Regions from separate parts of the Streptomyces sp. NPDC053432 genome, predicted to be linked through region 2. Evidence: riboswitches for the same ligand, from Rfam matches in the RefSeq annotation. Region 2 holds a riboswitch; the other holds the start of a gene.

Region 1 (3,398 bases), on a different contig from region 2:
AACCTGTCGGCAGTCCGTGTACGACCGGTCAGCAGCCGCCCGCGACGGCCGGGATGATCGAGACGCCCGCGCCGTCCGGCGTCACCGCCTCCAGCCCGCCCTCGAAGCGCACGTCGTCGTCGTTCACGTAGACGTTCACGAAACGGCGGAGCTTGCCCTGGTCGTCCAGGACGCGCGCGGCGATGCCGGGGTGGTTCTTCTCCAGCGACTCGATGACCTCGGCGAGGGTCGCGCCCTCGGCCGTCACCTCGGCGGCGCCGGCGGTGTAGGTGCGCAGGATGGTGGGGATGCGGACGTTGACGCTCATGGCGCTACTGCCTTTCCGGTAGTGCGTAGGGAGTGGTCAGGCCAGGCCGGCGGCGCGGAACGCGTCCAGGCTCGGGCGGATGGTGGCGGTCTGGCCGCTGTCGGCGGCCACCGCCTCCAGGGTCTTGAGGCCGTCACCGGTGTTCAGGATCACGGTGGTCAGCGACGGGTCGAGCAGCCCGTTCTCGATGAGCTTCTTCGTGACGCCGACGGTCACACCGCCCGCGGTCTCGGCGAAGATGCCCTCGGACTGCGCGAGGATCTTGATGGCCTCGACGACCTGCTCGTCGTTGACGTCCTCGACCGCACCGCCGGTGCGGCGGGCGATGTCCAGGACGTACGGGCCGTCGGCCGGGTTGCCGATCGCCAGGGACTTGGCGATGGTGTTCGGCTTCTGCGGGCGGACCACGTCGTGACCGGCCTTGAAGGCGGCGGACACCGGGGAACAGCCCTCGGCCTGGGCTCCGAAGATCTTGTACGGCTTGTCCTCGACGAGGCCGAGCTTGATGAGCTCCTGCAGACCCTTGTCGATCTTCGTCAGCTGGGAGCCGGACGCGATCGGGATGACGATCTGGTCCGGCAGCTGCCAGCCGAGCTGCTCGCAGATCTCGTACGCCAGGGTCTTGGAGCCCTCGCCGTAGTACGGGCGCAGGTTGACGTTGACGAAGCCCCAGCCCTCGCCCAGCGGGTCGCCGATGAGCTCGGAGCAGAAGCGGTTGACGTCGTCGTAGTTGCCCTCGATGCCGACCAGGTCGCCGCCGTAGACACCGGCCATGACGACCTTGCCCTGCTCCAGGTCGTGCGGGATGAACACGCAGGACCGGAAACCGGCGCGGGCTGCCGCGGCGCCGACGGCGCCGGCCAGGTTGCCGGTGGAGGAGCAGGAGAGCGTGGTGAAACCGAACGCGCGGGCCGCCTCGACGGCGATGGCCACGACGCGGTCCTTGAAGGAGTGCGTCGGGTTGCCGGAGTCGTCCTTGACGTAGAGCTTGCCGGTGACGCCGAGCTGCTTGGCCAGGTTGGCCGCGTCAACGAGCTTGGTGAAGCCGGGGTTCAGGCTCGGCTTGGAGGCCACGTCCGCGGGGACGGGCAGCAGCGGGGCGTAGCGCCAGATGTTGTTGGGACCGGCCTCGATCGCGGCGCGCAGGGCCTCGGGGTCGCCGGTGGGCAGGTCGTAGGCGACTTCCAGCGGTCCGAAGCACTCGACGCACGCGAAGATGGGGCCGAGCTCGAAGCGGGTGCCGCACTCGCGACAGGAGAGACCGTTGGCGGGTCCGAGGTCAACAGAGGTGGCGACAGTCTGTGCAGCCATGATGGCGAGGCCCTTTCTCCTCATCTTCCCCATGGCGCACTTCGCCATGAGACGGAATTGGCACCTTCCCTAGCCGGGGACCCCGCGGGATGCGTGTCGCATCGCGAGAACCGACTGGAGGGTTGCCGGGGCTTCAACGGGCCGTGTCCCTCTGCCCCTCTGGATGAGCGGTATGGCACCGGCACACGCGCTCTGTGGCGCGCCGGTGCGTTTGTCCGCGGGGACCCCCGGCATGCGGCGGTCCTTCGCGTTGTTCAAGACTGTAACCGAAGGTCCGGGCGGCTGAGACTGCTGTCCGAACCGCGAGATGGATCACATATCGCACCATAACGCCGAAACGCAGGGAGTGCTGAGGGTGCTGGAAGAGGTGGAGCGCTGGCTGGCAGACCGCTCCTGGTCAGCCGCCGACCGACCGCTCGACCAGCTGCTCGACCGGAAACGGGCGACGGGCACCACGGTCAGCGTGGTCCTGCCCGCGCTCGACGAGGAGCCGACGGTCGGGGCGATCGTGGAGACGATCCGGCGGGAGCTGATCGAGGGACTGCCGGTCCCGCTGGTCGACGATCTGGTGGTGATCGACTCGGGCTCCACCGACCGGACGGCCGAGGTCGCGGCGAAGGCCGGCGCCCGGGTGGTGCACCGCGACGACGTGCTGCCGCGGATCCCGGCGCTGCCCGGCAAGGGCGAGGTGCTGTGGCGCTCGCTGCTGGCGACCACCGGCGACATCGTCTGCTTCGTCGACGCCGACCTGCGGGACTTCTCGGCCTCCTTCGTCTCCGGCATCGTCGGGCCGCTGCTGACCGAACCGGACGTGCAGTTCGTCAAGGCCATGTACGACCGCCCGCTCGGGGACGCGCCGGGCCAGGGCGGCCGGGTCACCGAACTCGTCGCCCGCCCCCTCCTCAACCTCCACTGGCCACAGCTGGCCGGTTTCGTCCAGCCGCTGGGCGGCGAGTACGCCGTGCGCCGCTCCCTGCTGGAACGCCTCCCCTTCCCCGTCGGGTACGGCGTCGAGCTGGGGCTGCTGGTGGACGCGCTGCACACGGTCGGGCTGGACGCGCTGGCCCAGGTGGACGTGGGCGTACGGGTGCACCGCCACCAGGACGGGCAGGCGCTGGGCCGAATGGCCGCGGCGATCTACCGCACGGCCCTGGTGCGGCTGTCGCGCGGGCACCTCGTACGTCCCGAGCTGACGCAGTTCGAGCGCGGACCGGAGGGGTTCGTACCGCACACCCACCCGGTGGACACGGAGGAACGGCCGCCGATGCTCGGCGTCAAGGAGTACGCCCTGCGCCGCGTGGCGTGAGGTTTCGCATGGTTTGAGGGGGACCTGCCGGGGCTAGGTTCGCCGCATGGCTTCTCAGGTACTCGTCGCGGCGAACCGCGGCCCGCTCTCCTACGACCTCGCCGCCGACGGCACGCTCAGCGCCCGGCGCGGCGGGGGCGGCCTCGTCTCCGGCCTCTCCGCGGCCCTCGCGGAGCAGCGGGAGGCCCTGTGGATCTGCGCGGCCCTGTCGGAGGCGGACAGGGAGGCGGTCCGCCGGGGGGTCTGCGAGCCCGGCGTCCGCATGCTGGAGATCTCCCCCACCGTCTACGACGACGCGTACAACGGCATCGCGAACTCGGTGCTGTGGTTCACCCACCACCACCTGTACGACGTGCCGCGCGAGCCGGTCTTCGACGCGGAGTTCCGCCGCCGGTGGGACTCCTACCGCTCCTACAACCACACGTTCGCGGCCGCCCTGGCCGAGGAGGCCGCCGAGGATGCGTGCGTCCTGGT
Region 2 (3,398 bases):
AAGCCACCGACGCCCAGATCGCCGGCTTCGCGGTCGCGCTGCGGGCCAAGGGCGAGACGGTCGACGAGATCAACGGCCTCGTACGGGCCATGTACGCGCACGCCAACCTCATCGAGGTGCCGGGCCGGACGGTCGACATCGTCGGCACCGGCGGCGACGGGGCCAAAACGGTGAACATCTCCACGATGTCCGCGCTCGTGGTGGCCGGAACCGGCGCGAAGGTCGTCAAGCACGGCAACCGGGCCGCCTCCTCCGCGAGCGGTTCCTCGGACGTGCTGGAGAAGCTCGGCGTCAACCTCAACCTCACCCCGGAGCGGGTCGTGGAGGTCGCGGAGGAGGCCGGCATCACCTTCTGCTTCGCGGTCAAGTTCCACCCGGCCCTGCGGCACGTGGCGGCGGCCCGCAAGGAACTGGGCATCCGCACCACCTTCAACTTCCTGGGCCCGCTGACCAATCCGGCCCGCGTACGGGCCCAGGCCACCGGTGTGGCCGACGCCAGGGTCGCCCCGATCGTGGCGGGCGTGCTGGCCGACCGGGGTTCGTCCGCGCTGGTCTTCCGCGGTGACGACGGGCTCGACGAACTGACCACCACGGCCACCTCGCGCGTCTGGTGGGTCCGCGACGGCAAGGTCGACGAGCAGTCCTTCGACCCGCGCGACGTCGGCATCGGCCTGGTCGACGTGTCCGCGCTGGCCGGCGGGGACCCCTCGTACAACGCGGACGTGGCCCGCCGCCTGCTGGCCGGCGAGACCGGCCCGGTCCGCGACGCGGTGCTGCTGAACTCGGCGGCGGCCCTGGTCGCCCTCGACCCCGGCACCGGCACGCTGGAGGAGGAGATCGCGGCCGGCATCACCCGCGCGGCCGAGTCGATCGACTCGGGTTCGGCGCGGGCCGCCCTGGAGCGGTGGGTGACGGCCACCAACGCGTGACGCCCGGCGCCCGGAGCCTCTCGGCGGGCCGTGCGAGAACGGCGTGAAAGCGACGACCCCGGTCCAGCATGCGGACCGGGGTCTTGCGTTCGGTCGATCTTGTGGCAGGATGCGGATCAGGTCACGAGTGACAGCGTTTAGGCCCCGGCTTGCTGTCCGGCAACCCTCCTTCCGTGGCGGGGTGCCCCGGGTGATGACCAGGTCGTAGGCAGCAAGGCCTACGGCAAGCGCGGATCCCTCGACACCAGGGGTCCTGGTCTACTCGAGGAGCTTTTTCCGTGAGCAAGCGAATGCGATAGGGCGACTCCGCCCCTTCTTCAACCCTCGGACCAGGGTCCTTCCCGCGTACCCGCGTGCGGCCCGCCTTCCCCTCCGAGGTCTCTCCCGTACCCCGGACGGCCGCAGCGCCGCCGTACCCGCGTACGGGCACACCGAAGCCATTCCGCCCTGCCTGCCGGGAGATACCGCCATGTCCGCGACCCTGAACACCGCCGCCACCGCCACCGCCACCGTCGACCCCGCCTGTGCCGAGCCGCTCGCGGTCCTCGGCCGCGACGTCACCGTCCCGCTCGTCACCGGCGGCGAGGTCACCTACGCGGCCCTCGACTACGCGGCCAGCGCCCCCGCCCTCCAGCGGGTCTGGGACGACGTCGCCGCGTACGCCCCCTACTACGGCAGCGTCCACCGCGGCGCGGGCTACCTCTCGCAGCTCTCCACCGACCTCTTCGAGCAGAGCCGGGCCACGGTCGCCGAGTTCCTCGACTGCCGCCCCTCCGACCAGGTCGTCTTCACCCGCTCCACCACCGACTCGCTGAACCTGCTCGCGGCGGTCCTCCCCGCCGGCTGCCAGGTGTTCGTCTTCGAGACCGAACACCACGCCTCGCTGCTGCCGTGGACGAACGCGCAGGTCACCTACCTCAACACCCCCCGCACCCCGGACGAGGCCGTCGCCACCCTGGAGCGGGCACTGGCCGACCGCGACCCTTACGGTCCCGCCCTGGTCTGCGTCACCGGAGCCTCCAACGTCACCGGCGAGCTGTGGCCGGTGAAGGAGCTCACCGCCGCCGCGCACGCCCACGGCGCGCGGATTGTCCTGGACGCCGCCCAGCTGGCCCCGCACCACCCCGTCTCGGTCCAGGACCTCGGCGTGGACTGGGTCGCCTTCTCCGGCCACAAGCTGTACGCGCCGTTCGGCTCGGGCGTGCTCGCCGGCCGCGCGGACTGGCTCCAGGAGGCCGACCCGTACCTCGCGGGCGGCGGTGCCTCGCGGAAGGTGGCCCGGCGCGAGGACGGCGGCGTGGACGTGGAATGGCACACCACGGCCGCCCGCCACGAGGCCGGCTCCCCGAACGTCATCGGCGTCTACTCCATCGCCTCCGCCTGCCGGGCCCTGACCGAGGCGGGCTTCGACGCCCTGGTCGCCCGCGAGCGGCACCTCATCGCGAAGGTCCGTGAGGGCCTGGCCGACGTCCCGGCCGTCCGCGTCCTGTCCCTCTTCGGGGACGACGCCCCGCGCGTCGGCGTCATCTCCTTCGTCGTGGACGGCTGGAACAGCTCCCACTTCGCCGCGGCCCTGTCGGCCGAATACGGCATCGGTGTCCGCGACGGCCTCTTCTGCGCCCACCCGCTGGTCCGCACCCTGCTGGGCAGCGAGCCCCAGGCCCAGGGCGAGTGCGGAGCGCCGGAGGCGGCGCCGGGGGAGCGGTCCCTCAACGCCATCCGCGTGAGCTTCGGCGCGGGTACCCCCGACGAGCACGTGGACCGCTTCATCGGGGCGGTGAAGGAACTGGTCGCCGACGGCGCCAAGTGGCAGTACCGCACCGAGGAGGGCCGCTGCGTTCCCGCCGTCTGACATCGTTCGGCTCATGAGCTACTGGGATCCGATCCCCACGGCCCGCCGGCCCCACCCGGGGGAGCCGTTGCCGCCCCTCTGACCCGGCGTCTGCCGGTGCGGCGCCGTTGGCGGGTGCGGCGCCGTTGCCGGGGCTCCGCCCCGGACCCCGCGCCTCAATCGCCGGCGGGGCTGGGGGGTGTCCCTGGGCCGGGGCGGAGTGGTCGGGGCGGTGCCCCTCCGGAGTGACTCCTCGTCGTCGCGCCTGCGGGCACCGCACACGGTGGAGGGTGGTTGCGCGCTCCTCCTGCGGGGACCCTCCTGCGGGTCCCCACCCCGCCCACTCCACCCCGGCCCAGGAGGCGGTGTCAGGTGAACCCCGAACCCCGGCCCCAGGGGTGCGTGCTGGCAGGACCCCTCCAGCCCGGCCCAAGCGGTGCTGCCAGGTGTGCCCCTCCATCCCCGGTCCGGGGCGGGGTGCCGACAGGTGAGCCCCTCCGCCCCCGGCCCAAGCATGGTGCTGGCAGGTGAGCCCCTCCGCCCCCGGTCCAGGGCGGGTGGTGGCGTGCCCCCTGGCCCGGGGCGGGTGGTGGCAGGTGTGGGGGGAGTGGGGGCGCGCAGGGGCGTCCCCGCAGGAG

The links. Region 2 has a riboswitch for S-adenosylmethionine ahead of ACZ6Y1_RS15830 (aminotransferase class V-fold PLP-dependent enzyme). Riboswitches for the same ligand answer to the same signal wherever they lie in the genome.
Region 1: another riboswitch for S-adenosylmethionine. It lies ahead of thrC (threonine synthase); the one in region 2 lies ahead of ACZ6Y1_RS15830 (aminotransferase class V-fold PLP-dependent enzyme).

The regions. Positions count from the first base shown of each region.
Region 1 covers NZ_JBVJKF010000022.1:36,835-40,232, forward strand. Annotated here, with positions in the region: gene ACZ6Y1_RS29455 (MoaD/ThiS family protein) at 29-307, opposite strand; gene thrC (threonine synthase) at 344-1,618, opposite strand; SAM riboswitch class I at 1,636-1,788, opposite strand; gene ACZ6Y1_RS29465 (glucosyl-3-phosphoglycerate synthase) at 1,974-2,924, shown strand; gene ACZ6Y1_RS29470 (alpha,alpha-trehalose-phosphate synthase (UDP-forming)) at 2,971-3,398, shown strand, end outside.
Region 2 covers NZ_JBVJKF010000008.1:137,620-141,017, reverse strand. Annotated here, with positions in the region: gene trpD (anthranilate phosphoribosyltransferase) at 1-929, shown strand, start outside; SAM riboswitch class IV at 1,049-1,165, shown strand; gene ACZ6Y1_RS15830 (aminotransferase class V-fold PLP-dependent enzyme) at 1,399-2,781, shown strand.